DNA from 3 places in the Pseudogracilibacillus sp. ICA-222130 genome. Region 2 is predicted to be linked to each of the others. Evidence: riboswitches for the same ligand, from Rfam matches in the RefSeq annotation. Region 2 holds a riboswitch; each other region holds the start of a gene.
The links. A riboswitch is a leader RNA that binds a small molecule or an ion and turns the genes downstream of it on or off. The one in region 2 is predicted to bind thiamine pyrophosphate.

Region 1 (4,899 bases), on a different contig from region 2:
GACCAAATGTCGGTTCATCAAATAATAGCATATCTGGTGTATCATCCAGTGCTGTAGCAACACTTAACCTCCGCTTTTGCCCTCCACTTAGCGAAAATGGATTCCGATACTTCTCACTTTCAAGTTGAAAATGTTCGAGTAAATACGTGGCGGTAGCCTCCATTTTTTCTCGTGGTTCCTCATTTAACCGCATGGAAAAGACAAGTTCATCATAAACCGTATCCGTAATAAATTGATGTTCTGGATTTTGAAAAACGAAACCTAATTGTTGTCGCAGTTTCGTTTCTTTCCATTTTTGTAAAGGTCGATGTTGGAAATAAACTTTTCCCTTCGTCGGGGGGATAATTCCAGCCATCAACTCAAGCAAGGTAGATTTACCGGCCCCATTTCTGCCAAGAATAGATATAAAAGCACCTTTCGGAATGTCCATATGAATCTGTTTTAAAATCGTCCGCGTTTTTCGTTTATAAGTAACATGTTCGAGACGCATGACGGTTTCAGCGTCTTTAGCTTCATTTCGATTTTGCGTGGAGGAACGAGTATACAAACAAGCACCAAAAGAATGGCTAGAAAACTTCTTCGGTATAAAAATGCCCGCTTCTTTCACTTGTGCTTTATACGTCGTAAACATTTCTTCTGGGGATGCATCTTGTAGCAAGCGACCATTTTTCCCTAATAATAATACACGGTCTGTCATATTCAACCATGCATCTGCTTGATGGTCGATAATGAATACGCTCATTTGTCGTTCTTCTTGAATGTGTTGGATAAGGTTGATAAATGATTCGGTTGCATGTGGATCCAAATTAACCGTCGCTTCATCTAAAATAAGCAATGTCGGTTCCAATAAAAGAACGGCAGCTAAAGCAATTTTCTGTTTTTCTCCTCCTGATAATTCGTGAAGTTTCCGATGTTTATATTTTTCCATGCCGACTAATAAAAGCACTTCATCGATTTTTTCGTCCATTTCTTGCTCTTTTATCGCCATATTTTCCAATGTAAAAGCTAACTCATCGGCAACATGAATCATGCAAAATTGTGCTTCAGGATCTTGAAAGACGACACCGATCTGTTTGCTCCATGTGCCAGCTGGAGAATCTTGCAAATGTTCTCCGCGAAACCTTATGGAACCAGCTGTTTCTCCTTCCACCGCTTCCGGGTATAGTCCATTTAAACAGAGCGATAATGTACTTTTACCAGAACCGCTTGGCCCCATGAGCAATGTCACTTCATTTTCATACAATGTGACATCCAGCTCCCGTAAAACGGCCTCCTCCAATGATTCATAAGCAAATGAAAAATTTTCAATGGTGACTAATGGACGCTTTGTTTCCCTCCAGTTGCTTCCGTTTGCATGTTCATCACCGTTCACTCGTTTATGCAGCATCTTGTTCACGTTTTTTTCTAACCTCCTTTCCTAATGCATAACCATCTAATACACCTGTACATGCCAACTTATCTGCTATCCATTTTCCGAGTACACCACTTAGCAATGCTCCACTTATTAAACGAATCGAAAGCATCCCAATTAGTACAGAGGGAGCAAGATCCAGATTTCCAGAAGCGAATAATTGATACACAAAACTATATATGGCTGCGATCATTCCGGACAAAATTAGTATGCCAAGACGATAATTGTTATATTTCGTTAATAGAAATGCCGTCTCAATCCCTGCCCCTTGGATAAGCCCAATGATTAAAACCTTTGCCCCACCAGGACCACCTGCTAAAATTTCAACCCCAGCTGAAATAATTCCTGTAAAAAGGGCTGCCCCAGGCTTCCGAATGATATACATCGCAACGACAGATCCGATAAACCATAATCCAAACACAAACTCAAAACTAAATGGCGCAAGTCCAATCGGGGTTAATACATTTCGTAAAGTAGATGCAAACAACACGAAAAACATATATAGTACCCCAGCAACAACCGAAATAATCGATAACATTACAATTTCTTTCAACTTCCAATTTTTTGTCATACGTCCATACACTCCTTTGTTATGATTGTCGTGCTTTGTTGTTTGTTGATCGCTCCTTTCCTTTTTTCACCAATAAAAAAACTGCAATCCCGATAAGGAAATGCAGTCGAATATATAAATATACAAAAATAACATATATACAGTATATGCCCGGCCACACTTCCCCACGCTAGTATTATCTAGATCGGGTGCCAAGGGTCAAGGTTTACCTTTCTCAGCCATTCAACATAGCTCCCCTAGTGCTTTTAACATGTATGAAATTTTCTAACTACGATTGTACGAGATTGCATGCGAACTGTCAAGCTCCATTTTTATTCCAATGTCTGAAAATTCGAGCATCATGATGTAAATAATCAAAAGTGACCTCGATGATTTGCTTAAACATTAAGGAATCTTTTTTTCGATTAATTTTTTCGCAAAATTTTCTCCATTGTTTTTCCTTTAGCCAATTCATCGATCAATTTATCTAAATAACGAATTTCCTGCATCAATGGTTCTTCGCTCTCTTCCACGCGTACCCCACAAATGACTCCTTTAATACGTGTTCTCGCCTCATTCATTGCTGGTGCATGTGCAAAAAACGTTTCAAAATCTGTTTGTTTATCAAGTTCTGTTTCGAGTTGTTCCTGACTGTAACCTGTCAACCAACGAATGATTTCATCTACTTCTTCCTTCGTCCGCCCTTTCCTCTCCGCCTTCGTTATATAATGTGGGTACACACTCGCAAAACTCATCGTATATATTTTATGTTTTTTCATTTACATTCCTCCATCCTTTCACACTAAAACATGCATGATGATATTCCTTTAGCTTTGTTGCAATTTTTTCTATACATGCACATTCAAGATGTCACTTTTTACAATTCATCCAAACTGATCGAACAAAAAAAACCTATCACAATCATCATTGTGATAGGTATTTTTATGCGATTAACCAATCGAACCTTCCATCTCGAATTTGATTAGACGGTTCATTTCTACTGCATATTCCATTGGTAATTCTCTTGTGAATGGCTCGATGAAACCCATTACGATCATATCTGTTGCTTCTTGTTCTTCTAGTCCTCTACTCATTAAGTAGAATAACTGTTCTTCTGAAACTTTTGATACTTTCGCTTCGTGTTCAAGAGAAATATTGTCATTTAAGATTTCGTTGTACGGAATCGTATCTGACGTGGAAATATTATCTAAAATTAACGTATCACACTCGATATTCGAGCGAGCTCCTTCTGCTTTACGTCCGAAGTGAACGATACCGCGGTACGATACTTTTCCGCCGTCTTTTGAAATAGATTTCGAAACGATGGAAGAGGAAGTATTCGGTGCTAAGTGGAACATTTTCGCACCAGCATCTTGGTGTTGCCCTTTTCCAGCTATAGCGATGGAAATGGTCACACCACGTGCACCTTCCCCACGTAATAAAACAGATGGGTATTTCATCGTTAATTTCGATCCCATATTACCGTCAATCCACTCCATAGAACCGTTCGCTTCCACCGATGCACGTTTTGTAACTAAGTTGTACACGTTGTTTGCCCAGTTTTGGATAGTTGTATAACGGCATGAAGCATCTTTTTGAACGAAAATTTCTACTACCGCACTGTGTAATGAGTTTGTCGTATAGGTTGGAGCTGTACATCCTTCCACATAGTGTACAGATGCCCCTTCATCCACGATAATCAGTGTTCTTTCAAATTGTCCCATATTTTCAGAGTTAATACGGAAATATGCTTGTAAAGGTACTTTTGCTTCTACTCCTTTTGGTACGTAGATGAAAGACCCACCAGACCAAACTGCTGTATTTAATGCAGCAAATTTATTGTCTGAAGCTGGTACAACTTTTCCGAAATACTCTTTAAAATATTCTTCATGCTCTTGTAAAGCCGAATCCGTATCAGAGAAGATTACTCCTAATTTCTCTAAGTCCTCTTCTAAGCTTTGGTATACTACTTCTGATTCGTACTGAGCAGAAACCCCTGCTAAATATTTTTGTTCTGCCTCAGGAATACCTAATGCATCAAACGTACGCTTAATTTCATCAGGTACTTCATCCCAAGTTCTTCCTTGTTGTTCTGTTGGTTTCACGTAATAAACAATTTCATCAAAATCTAACTCAGATAAATCTCCACCCCATTGAGGCATCGGCTTGGAGTAGAAAATGTCTAAAGCTTTTAGACGTTCTTCTAACATCCATTCAGGTTCGTTCTTCATACGTGAAATTTCTTCCACGACAGCTTTCGTTAACCCTCTCTCCGTACGGAACACCGAAATGTCTTTATCTTGGAAACCGTATTTATATTCACCAATTTCAGGTACATTTTTAGCCACGTAAAAAACCTCCTTAAAGTTTTTACTTTTTGTGTACTCGTTCCATCGCTTTCCATGCTAATGTCGCACATTTAATACGCGCTGGAAAATTCGAGACACCTTGTAATGCTTCAATATCTTCTAATCCAAAATCATCAAAATCTATTTCTTTCCCAAGCATCATTTGTGAAAATAGCTCTGACATTGCGAGCGCTTCTTCGACAGTTTTTCCTTTAATCGCTTGCGTCATCATCGATGCAGAAGCAAGGCTGATGGAGCATCCTTCTCCTGTAAACTTAACGTCCTCTACGATATCGCCATCGAGTTTAAACTGAAGAAAAATTCTATCCCCACAAGTTGGGTTATTCATTTCTACCGTTAAAGATTCGTCTTCAAAAGTGCCACGATTACGCGGATGTTTGTAATGATCCATAATCACTTGGCGATAGAGTGTGTCTAAATCAAAATGAGACATTTCCGAAATACTCCTTTGTTTTCAAAAGACCTTCCACTAAACGGTCGACTTCTTCTACTGTATTGTATAAGTACATGCTCGCTCTCGCTGTTGCAGATACTTGTAATTCTTTCATTAATACTTGTGCACAGTGGTG
Region 2 (4,899 bases):
CGAGATTAAAGCAAGTGAGGAAGTAGTCTATAGCCTTGAATTGACAGAGGGCATTGCGACCATTACAGAAGGGAAAATCAATGATGCCCAGTGTACACTTGCGATGAGTGAAAAGAATTTTAAAAAATTATTGCAAGGAGATTTAAATGCAACCGCTACATTTATGATGGGAAGATTAAAAGTAAAAGGAGATATTGGACTTGCATTAAAATTAGAAAATATGTTAAAGAAACTATCATTTTAAGGAGCGATTTATATGACAAAAGCAACATATATAGATAATTTTGATACTTGGAAAGAAGAATTTAAGTTTCACGTACCAATTAAAATTCGATTTTCTGAAACGGATATGTTTGGTCATATGAATAATGTTTCTCCATTTATATATTTTGAAGAAGCACGTATTGAATACTTTAAAGCAGTTGGCTTGTTTCAAGATTTTGATAAAGCGGAAGACGTTCCTGTCGTAGCAGATTTGCAATGTGATTATTTAAAACAAGTATTTTTTGGAGAAACGATTCAACTATACGTGAAAGCAAATCGACTTGGAAGCAGCTCATTAGATATTCACTACATGGGTGTGCAAGAAAATGGAGAGGTTTGTTTAACTGGTCGTGGTTCTATCGTAAATATTAATAAGCATACAGGAAAACCAGTCGCAATTAATGAAGAAAAAAGGGATAAAATTTTCATGCTACAAAACTGACGATATATGTCAGTTTTTTTTATTATATGGTATGCTATTTATTGAGGTGTATACAGTGAAAGAGGAAGAATTAACCGAATTTGCTACCCAATTCTTACGTACCAATTTTCATATCGACTTAACCATTCCAATCGTTCGGAATAATCTTCTTCGTTCTTCCTATGGTAGGTATGTCATGACGAATAAACATCTTCCAGTACGAATCGAAATTGCAGGAAAAACATTAGATTATGGTACGGAAGATGTGATAAAAGGCATTATTAAACATGAATGTATTCATTATGCATTACATATGCAAGGGAAAGTGATGCGAGATGGCGCTCCAATATTTGAGCAAACGTTACGACAACATAATGCCCCAAGTACCAATACGATGAAAATTGGTTTGTTTTATCTTTTTCGTTGTGAAACATGTGCACGCACGTATGAAACTAACCGTAAACAATTAAGTAAAACGCCCAAAAAATATCGTACAAAATGTTGCAATGGAAAAATAACAATAATTGAAACAAGAAAATATGATGGGAAGCAATTTTCAAAGGTGTAACATTCATTTACTTGTTCAAACGTTAGAAATGTATTAGCATGGAAATAGGAGTATTTTGAAAATTTCAACATTAATGGAGGCATATACATGGCAAGCGAACGGTATGAAAAAGGAATGGATGTATTAAAGGAGTTTAATTTAGTAGATCAGCATCATCCAGAAGGACATATGGATATTGGAGCAGGTTTTAAAGATTTGGCACCAGATTTAGAAGATTTTGTGGTGGAATTTGCCTTTGGAGATATTTATGGTAGAGAAGGCATTGACCCAAAACAAAAAGTGTTAGTGACAATGGCATCATTAGTTGCTCAAGGGATCCCACAAATTGAAATGCATGTAAAAACAGGAATTAAAGTTGGGTTAACTCCAGAAGAAATCGTTGGTGCAATTATTCATATATTACCATATGCTGGATTTCCAAAAGTATTAAATGGATTAAAAGCAGTACAAAAAGTTTTTAATGAACAAGGGATTACAGTAAAAACGAAGTGAAAAATTTATGAATTGAATAGAGTCACTAGGGGTGTTTTTTACAAAACTGAGATGAGGTTATCCTCGAACCCTTTGAACCTGAACTAGTTCATACTAGCGTAGGAAAGTGTATCAATGTATGTACATGGAACGAATTCTGTTTCTTTACATATTATTTTGTATATGTACGCAATTTTCCTATGGTTATTAGGAAGGTTGCGTTTTTTTAATAGATAAAAAGGAGAATGAAACATGACGAAACATAAACAGATGCATATTGGCGTATTAGTGATAGGTTGTGGTCACCATCAAGCTGCATGGTTAAGTCCAGATTCAAGTGTTGAACGTATTGGAGATATTACATATTATCAAGAATTAGCGCAAATTGCAGAAAAGGGATTGTTTGATGCTGTGTTTTTCGCAGATAATCAATCGTTTCAAGGTATTAGTGCGAATGTGATGCCTGCGTTTTGGTTTGATCCGATTGTTAATTTAACAGCGATATCGCAAGTAACAAACAATGTTGGCTTAGTAGCTACTATTTCGAGTACATTTTCCAATCCATTTACTGCTGCAAGACAAATCTTAAGTTTGGATCATGTGACTGGTGGACGTGTTGGTTGGAACCTCGTTACATCGATGACAGATGTAGAGGCACAAAATCATAGTATGGAAAAACTTCCAATCCATGCGAAACGTTATGAAAAAGCGACAGAATTTGCAGATGTTGTAACAAAATTGTTCGATTCATGGGATGAAGCAGATTTTATTCATGATAAAAAGACGAAACAATTAATGTGTCCAAATAAAATAAAACCAATAGATCATGTAGGAAAATATTTTCAAGTGCGTGGTCCACTTACGACTCCAAAAAGTCCACAAGGCCGTCCGGTATTGATGCAAGCAGGTGCATCGAATCCGGGAATTACATTAGCAGCTCAGTATGCTGATGCAGTTTATTCTGTTTCCTGGAACCGAAGACAGGCAAAGGAATTTAGAGAAAAGATAGATCAAGCTGTTTGCGAACGTGGCGAGAAAAATAGACATATTAAAATTTTTCCGGGGTTAGTAACGTATGTTGGTAAAACTCGTGAAGAAGCACTTGAGAAAAAAGCGAAATTAGATAAGCTGTTGGATACAGACACCATTTTACATCAATTAAGTATTTTCATTGGGCAAGATTGTTCTAAATGGGATTTAGATAAAAAGGTGCCAGCTCTTCCACCAGTTGAGGAATTTACTGGACCAGTAGGACGTTATAAAACGATTTTAGAAATTATTCGTGATAAAGATCCGACCGTAAGAGAATTATTAAGCTATTTAAATGCTGGTGGAGGTCATTTGACTTTAATTGGAACACCTGAGGAAATTGTCGATGAAATGGAAATATGGTTCAAAGAAGGAATTGCTGATGGATTTAATCTCATGCCACCATCTTTTCCACATAGTTTAGAAGATTTCGTAGAATGTATTATTCCCGAATTACAGAAGCGTGGATTATATAGAATTGCTTATGAAGGGACAACCTTACGTGAACATTTTCAACTGGAAGAATAATAGAAAAACCGACTTTCGATCGTGAAAGTCGGTTTTCGTTATAATGATAATTCCCCCATTCTAACAAGCTCTATCACTGCCTGTGCACGACCTTTTACACCCAACTTTTGGATAACGTTTGAAATGTGATTTCGAACAGTTTTTTCGGATATAAATAGTTCTTCCGCGATTTCCTTTGTTGTTTTGTCTTGTAAAAGTATCGTAAATACTTCTCTTTCACGTTTTGTTAGTACGCTTTGTTGGTGAAAGTTTTTCGAGTCGTTCAAATGGTCCCCCTCCTTGCTGTCGGTGAGATGCATGTAGAAGGGAATTATTTAGTCAGTTTATTTTATGAAAAAATGTATGAAAAGTGCGTGAAATGAATGATTTATACGTTTATCCTTTATTTGATATGACATTTGTCATATAGAAATGATGACATTTATGTCTAATAAAAAGATTTTCACTCTCTTATACTAAAATAGGATGCCTATGAGGGGGAGAAAAATGTCAAAAGAGAAAACGAGAAAATTACATCAACAAGTAAAACCGTATACATTTGCGGATCATAAAAAAAGTACGATCCAAATTTTTAATACGATCGTACCGTTAATTGCTACTTGGATTATCGCATATATAATGGTACCGATTAATATGTATGTTGCGATAGGTTTATCCGTGGTAGCAGCAGGACTAATCGTTCGTACATTCATTATTTTTCACGATTGTACACATGGATCTTTTTACCATGATAAACGAAAAAATAATGTGTTAGGAACGATTACAGGTGTGTTAACAAGTTTTCCGTATGAAAAATGGAAACGAGAACACGCCATTCACCATGCTTCTAGTTCCAATTTAGATGAACGTGGTATTGGAGATATTTGGGTAATGACGATAGAAGAATATGATGAGGCGACAAAATGGGAAAGACTGAAATATCGATTATACCGTAATCCGATAATTATGTTTGGCTTTGGCCCATTATATTTAGTGCTTGTGTCAAACCGACGCAATAGAGCGGATGCGAAGCAAAAAGAGAAAAATAATACGTACCTCATTAATGCTATATTACTTATTGGAACGTCTTTAATCATCATATTTGTTGGTTTCGTACCATTCTTAATCGTGCATGGAATATCGATGTATATTGCTGCTACATTAGGAATCTGGTTATTTTATATTCAACATACATTTGAAGATTCGTATTTTGAAGAGGAATCCGAGTGGAATTATGTGAAGGCAGCAGTCGAAGGAAGTTCATATTATGAGTTGCCAAAGTTTTTACAATGGTTAACAGGAAATATTGGATTCCACCACGTACATCATTTAGCACCACGTATTCCGAACTATTATTTAGAAGAGGCACATGAAACGACACCAGATTTACAATATGCAACAACGATTACACTTAAAACAAGTCTAGATTCTTTGCGTTATAAATTATATGATGCAGAAGCACAAAATTTTATTACCTTTAAAACATGGAAGCAGCGTCAGCTTGCAAAGGCAAACGAAACAAGACAGAATCGTGTGGTAAAACATTCGAACAAAACGAGAATCAATTAATAGACATACAGGTGTAAAGTTATGCTAGTGAGTAGTGGATTGCTAGCATAACTTTTTTTGTAGGTCTTTC
Region 3 (4,899 bases), on a different contig from region 2:
TTCAGGTGTTCTATCTTTGGGGCAATCTTGGCTTCCCATAATAAAATATTTTCGTAATATATTTCTGTTCATCCTCTTTCTCTCCTAATCGACGTGATGTAATGCATCTAAAAAGTGAACTTGGAAAGTTCCAGGGCCATGGACATTGGAAGATGCCATTGCTCGCTCCGCAGCTTTTGTATAAAATTCGATTATCTGATAGGTTGCTTTAAAAGGATCCACCTCACATGCTACATTCGCCCCAATAATAGCACCTAATAAACAACCTGCACCAGTTATACGTGTTAACATTTCGTGCCCGTGTTCATTTATATATGTTTCTCTTCCATTGGAAATAACGTCTTTTGCCCCTGTAATCACCGCGATTGTCTGGAATTTCGTTGCAACTTTTTTAGCAATTAATTTCGTTGTTTCTATTGGAGGATCGACAGAATCAACGCCTTTCATTGCCACTTTTTCATCGACTAATGCGGCCATTTCCCCTGCATTTCCTTTAATCACCGTGAAATTTATGGCATGTAGAAATTTAAGGCAAGCTTGTTTTCGAAAAGAAGAGGAACCGACTGCTACAGGATCTAATACGATTGGTTTTTGATGATTATTTGCAACCGTTCCAGTAGTAAGCATTGCTTCCATATCTGAATCCATTAATGTACCCGTGTTAATTAAAATAGCATCTGCTTTTTTAGCGACTTCACTAACTTCCATCGGGTTATCGGCCATAATAGGTGAGGCACCAATGGCGAGTAACCCATTAGCGGTAAAGTTTTTGACGACATTATTCGTTAAACAGTGGACGAGAGGAGCCTTTTTCATGATGTTTTCATTTATATTCATACTTGTCTCCCTCTAATGGCCCAATGTTTTGTTGGCCCACTACCAGCACCAAGTGGAATAGATTCTTCAATAGCAGCTTGAATAAATTCTTTTCCTTTTTCCACTGCTTCATATAAAGAAAGACCTTGTGCAAGATGGGCGGTAATGGCTGCGGAATACGTACAACCTGTTCCATGTGTATGTTTTGTATCAATTCGTTTTTTTGTAAATACATGCATGTCGTTTCCATCATATAAGAAGTCTGTTGCATCGTTGTCTTTGCTTAAATGGCCTCCTTTTACAAGTGCTGCTTTTGCTCCATACGTATGAACAATTTTTTCGGCAGCTTTTTTCATATCATCGAATGTCGAAATGGTCATGTTCGTTAAAAATTCAGCCTCCGGTAAGTTCGGTGTAACAACAGTCGCATAAGCTAATAATTCATCTCGTAAGAAGTCACGGGCCTCTTCATTAATTAAATGGTCTCCACTTGTAGCAACCATAACAGGATCAATTACGAGTGGGAGATTTTTTCCGTCGAGCTTTTTCTTTATTATTTTCATCATATCAATGTTTGCAATCATTCCTGTCTTAACAGCATCTACAGGAACATCTGAAAATACAGAATCTAATTGTTGTTCAATCATCTCCAAAGATATATGTTCAATCGCTTGAACCCCTGTCGTATTTTGTGCGACGACAGATGTAATAATGCTCATGCCATATGTTTGTAATTCTTGAAATGTTTTTAAATCAGCTTGTATTCCTGCGCCTCCTGTAGGATCTGTACCTGCAATGGTTAATGCACATGTAATATCTTTCATTTGATTTGCTCCTTTGTTTGATTTTAGGGATGTATATGACGTTATAAAATATATATTTTTCCATAAAAAAACCAGATTCCTCGTGAGAGAATCTGGTTCGACTGCAAAAAAAGCCATGGATTCCTACTTCCCTCCGCTAGTTCGAACTAGATCAGGTTCACGAGGGTTAGAAATGTCACGCACTTCTTCTCAGCCTTCCACGCAAAAGGCACCCCTAGTAGATTTCTGACTCTAGTATAGCAGATTATGTTCTACTTGTCATAAGGAGGAAAAGAACGCATTTCATTTGCGCGTATATCCCGTAAACGTACTTACTGTAAGACTGTAGTGTGGTATAATTTTAAAAAGGATTGGATGGTGACATGGATGTCGAATATAATCTATCATTTTAAAGATGTGTTCTTTTTCTCAAAACAAAAAACGATTCCTGTATTGGATGAAGAAGATTCTTCAGTTGGAACAATCGTTCGAACGTTTAATGAAGATGGGTTTTTAGAGGAGGAGCAAATCAGGAAAGGAACTTTTTACGCATTTCAAAATCATGCTGGAAAGACCACCTTGTCCTTTGCGGTAAAAAAGCAAGGATTAAAGGCATTCCTAGGATATGCATATACATTTTATTTGCACGATGCAAATGAACAGTTCCAATTAGAAGATGCGAAAGGTCTAATTTATTTGTATTTCCACGTAAAGGGAAAAATAAAAGGAAAGAAATTTGAAGCTCATGAAGATTGGGACGGGAACATTACATTAAAATGGGATAAAACAATATTTGGAAAAATTAAAGTTGATACATACACATATAAAATAGAAGTAGAAATAGTAAATAATACAGTAGCACCATTATTGCTGACGCCCGGTTTTGTATCACTCATTTATTGTATGTATCGTATCTATGATACAGAAACAGCTGTCATCAATGAACTATTAGATTATATAACTTAAGAAAATGACGATGAAATATATACATATCACCATTTTTATCGGAGATTTGCTAAAGTAGTATAGAATGTTAAAAAAATATTAAATTTGACTAAAAGTCATGTATTTTTCCTTGTAAAATGATACAGTTAAGTATATATAAAATAAAAAGCGAGATGATACGATGAAAATTTGGATGAGAAAAATTGCCGTTGCATTCGTCGCTTTCATAACGTTAGGTTTATATGTTCCGTCATTTGATGTAGATGCACATGTAGGAAAAGAAGAGAAAACGTATGATTCGTCTAAAGCGAATATAGTTGCGGAACAAGTAACTACATATGATGTTGAGGAAGAGGATGTAGCTGCTACATTAATGGAAAAAGCTATTGCACAAACGAGTGTTAAATTTGGACCGAAGATAGAAAATCAGCTAGAAAAAGAGTTTCAAGAAGTAATTTTACCGAAAATGGAGGACACTTTAACGTCTATCTTTACGGAAGTAGGAGAAGACAGACTGCCATTTTATGAAATCACGGAAAACCCTGCAAAAGGGTATGGAGAAAGAATATTCAATGTATATGATGTAAAAGATAAAAAAATAATTGCGAAGTTTCACGTTCGTCGAGATTTTAAACCACAAGAAGGATATTGGTTTAATTTCCACTATCATTTAGGAAAAGATCAGTTTGAAACACATTATGAATTAGGCAATATATACTGGGATAAAAACATGCCACCGAAATGGATGGCGCAATAAAGCAAAAAAACACTTTATCATTGGAAGGATAAAGTGTTTTTATTTTTGTCATTTTTTAGTCACATATTGGTCAAAGAAGGTCATTTTTTATTGACAGATGACACCGTGTCATTTATAATGAAATGGAGTGGAAGTGACATTGTGTCATTTTGACTTTGTACTTAGGAGGAACTTGGATGCCGAGACAGACTTTTTATAATTTACCTATAGAAAAACAGGAAGTATTAATTGAAGCGGGAGAAAAAGAATTTTCACGAGTTCCATTATTTGAAGCTTCCATTGCGAATATTGTAAAAGAGGCGGGTATTCCACGCGGTAGTTTTTATCAATATTTTCAAGATAAAGAGGATTTTTATTTTTATATATTAAACCAGTATGCAGATGAAAAAAGAAAACGATTTATTCGTTTATTAGAAAAGCATGACGGGAATATATTTTATGCAGTGAGTGATTTATGTGAAGACTTACTCATTCGAATTGACAGGAAAAATGATAAACAATTTTTCAAAAATATGTTTCTACATTTAGATTTTGAAACAGAACGTGCTTTTTTAAGTGATATGAATTATAGCGTACTGAGTGAACAATATAAGGAAGTAAGGGATCTCGTCGATACGACCATTTTAAATGTAAAAAATGATGAAGAATTATTTCATATGATTCAAATGTTATTATCCATGATGTTAGGTAACATCGCACGTAAATATGCGGTGAACATACCAAATGAAAAGGTGCTACACAATTTTACGACACAAATTAATTTAATGAAAAAAGGATTTAAGGCAAAATAATTAAAAGGAAGAGAGAGGGTTCATGATGAAAATCAAATTATATGGTTCTTCAACAGCATCAACGAGAAAAGCGAGAAGGTGGTTTGAGGAACATAATATTCCATTTGAATATCGTGATATTTTGAAGAAGCCTTTAAAGAAAAAAGAAATGCAACAAATTTTACAATTAACAGAAGAGGGGACAAAAGATATTATTGCGACAAGATCGAATGTGTATAAAGAATTAGATCTAGACTTAGAAAATATCTCATTAAATGATTTATATACATTAGTAAATAAAAATCCAAAGTTGTTACGTCAGCCGATTATTTTAGGGGATGATAAATTACAAGTAGGATTTGATGAGTATAATATTCGACAGTTTATCCCTCGAGAAGAACGCAAACGATTTATTCATGATTCTTTAGCTTTCGTGTAAAAATTAACTATACTTTACATGAAAAGGATGTTATTTATAACAGAAATGTTGTAGAATAAGAGAAACATTATGAAAGAGAGGAAGAAGTTCGTGGCAAAAAGAATATTTTACTTTTTATTAACAAACGTACTAGTTCTTTTAACCATTTCGATTATATTCACGATCTTACCGATTGGGAACTATATTGGAGAAAATGGTACTATAGACTACGGTGCCTTACTAGTATTTAGTGCGGTTATTGGTTTTACGGGTTCCTTTATTTCGTTAGCAATGTCTCGTTGGATTGCGAAGCGAATGATGGGTGTGAAGATAATTGATCCGAATAATCCCAAGAATGAATATGAACAAGTAGTTATTGAAAAGGTATAC

Region 1: it holds a riboswitch for thiamine pyrophosphate, as region 2 does, so the genes downstream of both, WKT09_RS07945 (ECF transporter S component) here and WKT09_RS13125 (LLM class flavin-dependent oxidoreductase) in region 2, are expected to answer to the same signal.
Region 3: it holds a riboswitch for thiamine pyrophosphate, as region 2 does, so the genes downstream of both, thiD (bifunctional hydroxymethylpyrimidine kinase/phosphomethylpyrimidine kinase) here and WKT09_RS13125 (LLM class flavin-dependent oxidoreductase) in region 2, are expected to answer to the same signal.

The regions. Positions count from the first base shown of each region.
Region 1 is NZ_JBBKBG010000016.1:3,745-8,643, reverse strand. It holds gene WKT09_RS07950 (ABC transporter ATP-binding protein) at 1-1,387, opposite strand, end outside; gene WKT09_RS07945 (ECF transporter S component) at 1,377-1,982, opposite strand; TPP riboswitch at 2,127-2,230, opposite strand; gene WKT09_RS07940 (DUF2200 domain-containing protein) at 2,387-2,740, opposite strand; gene sufB (Fe-S cluster assembly protein SufB) at 2,912-4,309, opposite strand; gene sufU (Fe-S cluster assembly sulfur transfer protein SufU) at 4,332-4,763, opposite strand; gene WKT09_RS07925 (cysteine desulfurase) at 4,750-4,899, opposite strand, start outside.
Region 2 is NZ_JBBKBG010000051.1:219-5,117, forward strand. It holds gene WKT09_RS13105 (SCP2 sterol-binding domain-containing protein) at 1-244, shown strand, start outside; gene WKT09_RS13110 (acyl-CoA thioesterase) at 257-706, shown strand; gene WKT09_RS13115 (SprT-like domain-containing protein) at 762-1,253, shown strand; gene WKT09_RS13120 (carboxymuconolactone decarboxylase family protein) at 1,341-1,745, shown strand; TPP riboswitch at 1,763-1,867, shown strand; gene WKT09_RS13125 (LLM class flavin-dependent oxidoreductase) at 1,977-3,281, shown strand; gene WKT09_RS13130 (helix-turn-helix domain-containing protein) at 3,320-3,547, opposite strand; gene WKT09_RS13135 (fatty acid desaturase) at 3,768-4,829, shown strand.
Region 3 is NZ_JBBKBG010000012.1:46,390-51,288, forward strand. It holds gene thiE (thiamine phosphate synthase) at 1-72, opposite strand, end outside; gene thiM (hydroxyethylthiazole kinase) at 85-837, opposite strand; gene thiD (bifunctional hydroxymethylpyrimidine kinase/phosphomethylpyrimidine kinase) at 834-1,640, opposite strand; TPP riboswitch at 1,752-1,866, opposite strand; gene WKT09_RS07025 (tubby C-terminal domain-like protein) at 2,007-2,585, shown strand; gene WKT09_RS07030 (YpjP family protein) at 2,746-3,321, shown strand; gene WKT09_RS07035 (TetR family transcriptional regulator) at 3,498-4,112, shown strand; gene WKT09_RS07040 (Spx/MgsR family RNA polymerase-binding regulatory protein) at 4,138-4,530, shown strand; gene htpX (protease HtpX) at 4,621-4,899, shown strand, end outside.